DNA from 2 places in the Lelliottia jeotgali genome. Region 2 is predicted to be linked to the other one. Evidence: predicted binding sites of a transcription regulator. Region 2 holds the regulator's gene; the other holds the start of a gene.
The links. The regulator sigma-54, encoded in region 2, starts transcription at its own class of promoters, with help from an activator protein. The targets are predictions, from matches to a motif close to GTTGGCACANNTTTCGCTNT.
Positions count from the first base shown of each region.

Region 1: the regulator sigma-54 is predicted to act here: its motif matches at 926-945, upstream of glnA (glutamate--ammonia ligase).

Region 1 covers NZ_JAENMQ010000016.1:97,659-100,134, forward strand. Annotated here, with positions in the region: gene typA (ribosome-dependent GTPase TypA) at 1-653, opposite strand, end outside; gene glnA (glutamate--ammonia ligase) at 1,043-2,452, shown strand.
Region 2 covers NZ_JAENMQ010000009.1:82,537-85,012, forward strand. Annotated here, with positions in the region: gene ptsN (PTS IIA-like nitrogen regulatory protein PtsN) at 1-264, opposite strand, end outside; gene hpf (ribosome hibernation promoting factor) at 347-634, opposite strand; gene rpoN (RNA polymerase factor sigma-54) at 657-2,090, opposite strand; gene lptB (LPS export ABC transporter ATP-binding protein) at 2,138-2,476, opposite strand, start outside.

The sequences.
Region 1 (2,476 bases), on a different contig from region 2:
TAGTTGTTGTAATCCAGCTGGGAGATCTGCATCTGGAACGGACCATCGAGGTCAACGCTTGGTGCTTTAACGTGGTCAACAATCGCCTGGTACAGCGGGGTCATGTCTTCCGCCATATCAGTGTGATCGTTGCCCGCGATACCCATCAATGCTGATGCATAGATGATTGGGAAGTCGAGCTGCTCGTCGCTCGCATCCAGGTTTACGAACAGGTCAAACACCTGATCCACAACCCAGTCAGGACGCGCGCCAGGACGGTCAACTTTGTTGATAACCACGATTGGCTTCAAACCATGGGCAAATGCCTTTTTGGTTACGAAGCGCGTCTGCGGCATTGGGCCATCCATTGCGTCAACGACCAGCAGAACGGAGTCTACCATGGACATTACACGTTCAACTTCACCACCGAAGTCGGCGTGGCCTGGGGTATCAACGATGTTGATACGGTAGTCATTCCATTTGATAGCGGTGTTTTTAGCGAGGATGGTAATCCCACGCTCTTTCTCCAAATCGTTGGAGTCCATCACGCGTTCGGTGGCTTCAGCACGATCATTACTGAAGGTACCGGATTGCTGCAGCAGCTTATCAACCAGGGTAGTTTTACCATGGTCAACGTGCGCGATGATGGCGATATTACGCAGATTTTCGATCACAACTTTGCCTCAGGCATTTAGAAATAGCGCGTTATTGTACACGGATTAATCGCAGGACTAAACAGGATCACAAACATCCTCCGCAAACAAGTATCGCAGAGTTGCTTTGTGACCGCTTTCACGCAGCGTAAAAAGTGCACTTTAACGAAAATTGCACCAATATGGTGCTCAATGTTCACAATGAAGCACTATACTGGTGCAAGATGACTTTCGTGGTGCAGTTCATTTGCACTATGACGTGCATGATAACGCCTTTTTGGGGTGATTTAAAAGTTGGCACAGATTTCGCTTTATAAAAATACGGCAAAAACATGGCGACCACGCCAGCCTTAAACAGAATTGAAGACCTCGTTACCACGACGACAATGACCAATCCGGGAGAGTTAAGTATGTCCGCTGAACACGTTTTGACGATGCTGAACGAACACGAAGTGAAGTTTGTTGATCTGCGCTTCACCGATACCAAAGGCAAAGAACAGCACGTCACAATTCCTGCTCATCAGGTAAATGCCGAATTCTTCGAAGAAGGCAAAATGTTTGACGGCTCCTCAATCGGCGGCTGGAAAGGCATCAACGAATCCGACATGGTTCTGATGCCAGACGCAACCACTGCGCTCATTGACCCGTTCTACGAAGAGTCTACCCTGATTATCCGTTGCGACATCCTTGAGCCAGGCACGCTGCAGGGCTACGACCGCGACCCACGCTCCATCGCTAAACGCGCTGAAGAGTACCTGCGTTCTACCGGCATCGCGGACACCGTGCTGTTCGGGCCAGAGCCAGAGTTCTTCCTGTTTGACGACATCCGCTTTGGTGCGTCTATCTCCGGTTCCCACGTGGCTATCGACGATATCGAAGGCGCATGGAACTCCTCCACCAAATACGAAGGTGGTAACAAAGGTCACCGTCCAGGCGTGAAAGGCGGTTACTTCCCGGTTCCTCCGGTCGATTCTTCACAGGACATTCGTTCTACCATGTGTCTGATCATGGAAGAGATGGGCCTGGTGGTTGAAGCGCATCACCACGAAGTGGCGACAGCCGGTCAGAACGAAATCGCAACCCGCTTTAACACCATGACCAAAAAAGCGGATGAGATTCAGATCTACAAATATGTGGTTCACAACGTTGCCCACCGCTTCGGCAAAACCGCGACCTTCATGCCAAAACCGATGTTCGGCGATAACGGTTCCGGTATGCACTGCCACATGTCTCTGTCCAAGAACGGTACCAACCTGTTCTCAGGCGACAAATATGCGGGTCTGTCTGAGCAGGCGCTGTTCTACATCGGTGGTGTTATCAAACACGCTAAAGCGATCAACGCCCTGGCGAACCCAACCACCAACTCTTACAAGCGTCTGGTCCCAGGCTACGAAGCGCCTGTTATGCTGGCTTACTCTGCCCGTAACCGTTCTGCTTCTATCCGTATCCCAGTGGTTGCGTCTCCAAAAGCGCGTCGTATCGAAGTGCGCTTCCCGGACCCAGCGGCTAACCCATACCTGTGCTTCGCAGCGCTGCTGATGGCGGGTCTTGACGGTATTAAGAACAAGATCCACCCAGGCGAAGCGATGGATAAAAACCTGTACGACCTGCCGCCAGAAGAAGCGAAAGAGATCCCACAGGTTGCCGGCTCTCTGGAAGAAGCGCTGAACGCGCTGGACGCCGACCGTGAGTTCCTGACGGCTGGCGGTGTGTTCACTGACGACGCCATCGATGCTTACATCGCCCTGCGGATCGAAGAGAACGACCGCGTGCGCATGACTCCACATCCGGTTGAGTTCGAACTGTACTACAGCGTTTAAGTTTGACGATTTCAGGCGACCTTT
Region 2 (2,476 bases):
CACAAAGACGCCCACGGCGCGCAATGTGTCTTCTTCCAGTTTGCCATGCGGAATGGCAATGCCATTGCCGATGCCGGTACTGCCCATTTTTTCACGGGTCAGAATAGCTTCGAACACCACCTGAGGCGGCAGGCTTAACTGTTTTGCAGCCAGTTCACTGATAATTTCCAGAGCCCGTTTTTTGCTCTGACAGTGAACGCCACTGCGGGTACATTCCTGGTTAAGGACACTACTCAATTGAAGCGAGGAATCGTTGTTCATCATAATTTCACCTAAGCGCTAACTGTACAAATGGCCTGTTGTGTTTCACAACAGGCCGCCCTGCACCCGTTAACTGCCCGGACAATTAGTGTTGTTTCAGTTTATCTTTATGTTTATTAAGCTGTCGTGCCAACTTGTCAATCAAGCCGTCGATAGCCGCATACATGTCTTGCCCTTCCGCACTGGCATGGATTTCACCCCCGTTTATATGCAGGGTTGCATCCGAGATATGAGTCACTTTCTCCACTTTCAACACAATGTAGACCTGATTGATCCTCTCGAAATACTGTTCAAGCTTGGCGAATTTCGTATTCACAAAATCGCGTAAGGCTTCAGTGATCTCGACGTTGTGTCCTGTGATGTTGAGCTGCATAGTGTCTTCCTTATCAGTTGGGTCAAACCAGTTGTTTACGCTGGTTAGACGGCGGAATGGATAAAGACTCTCGATACTTCGCAACAGTTCGACGTGCCACCATAATACCCTGGTCGGACAGCATGGTGGTTAACTTACTGTCACTCAGTGGCTTCGCGGGGTTTTCCGCTGCGATCAACTTCTTCACCAGTGCTCGAATAGCCGTTGACGAGGCTTCGCCGCCGCCTTCGGTATTCACATGGCTGGAGAAGAAATACTTAAGCTCAAAAATGCCGCGCGGGCTGTGCAGATACTTCTGCGTGGTCACGCGCGAAATGGTCGATTCGTGCATCTCAACGGCCTGGGCGATATCCGCCAGCACCATCGGTTTCATAAACTCTTCGCCCTTTTCAAAAAACGCCTGCTGCTGTTCCACAATACAGCGACTGACACGTAGCAACGTATCATTTCGGCTCTCAAGGCTTTTGATCAGCCATCGCGCTTCCTGAAGATTGCTACGAATATATTGATTGTCGGAGTCGTTGCGCACGCTGGTGCACATGGAGGCGTACTGCTGATTAATTTGCAGGCGAGGAATGCTGTCGGAGTTCAGTTCTACCGTCCAGCGTTCGTTGTGCTTTCTGACCAGAACGTCAGGAATCACGTATTCAGGTTCGCTGGTCTGGATAGATTGTCCGGGGCGTGGGTCAAGCGACTGAATCAGATTGACCGCCTCTTTCAACACGTCCTCTTTGAGGCGCGTGACACGCATCAGGGATCGGAAATCATGATTCGCCAGCAGATCTAAATGTTCGCTGATGATCAGTCGGGCTTCATCAATCCACGGTGTTTCTTTTGCAAATTGTGAAAGTTGGATCAACAGGCAATCACGCAGATCTTTTGCCGCCACGCCGACCGGGTCAAAACGTTGGATGCGTTTCAGAACCGCTTCGATCTCATCAAGATCGATATCGCCGTTGCCGACGCTCTCAAGAATGTCTTCCAGAGAGACGGTCAAATAGCCCGTATCATCCACGGCATCCACAATGGAGGTGGCAATCGCGCGATCGGTTTCGGTGAAAGGCGTGAGCTCCACCTGCCACATCAGGTAATCCTGTAACGACTGGGTGGTTTCGCCCTGATAAACCGGAAGTTCGTCATCCTGGTAATCAGCACGTGTGCCGGAAGGGGTTCCGGCGGTGTAGATTTCATCCCAGCTGGCGTCTAACGGTAACTCGTCCGGCATCTCTTTTTGTTCGAGAGCATCTGCCGTATCAAGGGATTCGGTGTCCTGCTTTTCCTGGGTATCTACCTCGTCATGAAGATCGGTTTGCTCCAGCAGAGGATTGCTGTCCAGCGCTTGCTGGAGTTCCTGCTGAAGTTCTAACGTGGACAACTGCAACAGACGGATCGCCTGTTGTAGCTGTGGCGTCATCGCCAGTTGCTGGCTGAGCCTTAATTGCAAACCTTGCTTCATGTTCAGAGCGTTTTTCCCCGCTTTGGCGTGACTTAACCTCTACCCTATCAGAGTCTGAAGTCTTCCCCAAGGTACACACGCTTCACATGCTCGTCTTCGAGAATTTCTAACGGAGTGCCGTGGGCGATTAAATGGCCCTGGCTGACGATATAAGCACGTTCACAAACCGCCAACGTTTCACGTACGTTGTGGTCAGTGATGAGCACTCCGAGGCCGCTGTCGCGCAAATGCTCGATAATACGCTTGATGTCGATAACGGAGATTGGATCGACGCCCGCAAAAGGTTCATCCAGCAGGATAAATTTCGGATTTGCTGCCAGGGCACGGGCTATTTCGACGCGGCGGCGTTCACCACCGGAAAGGGCCTGGCCCAGGCTGTCGCGTAA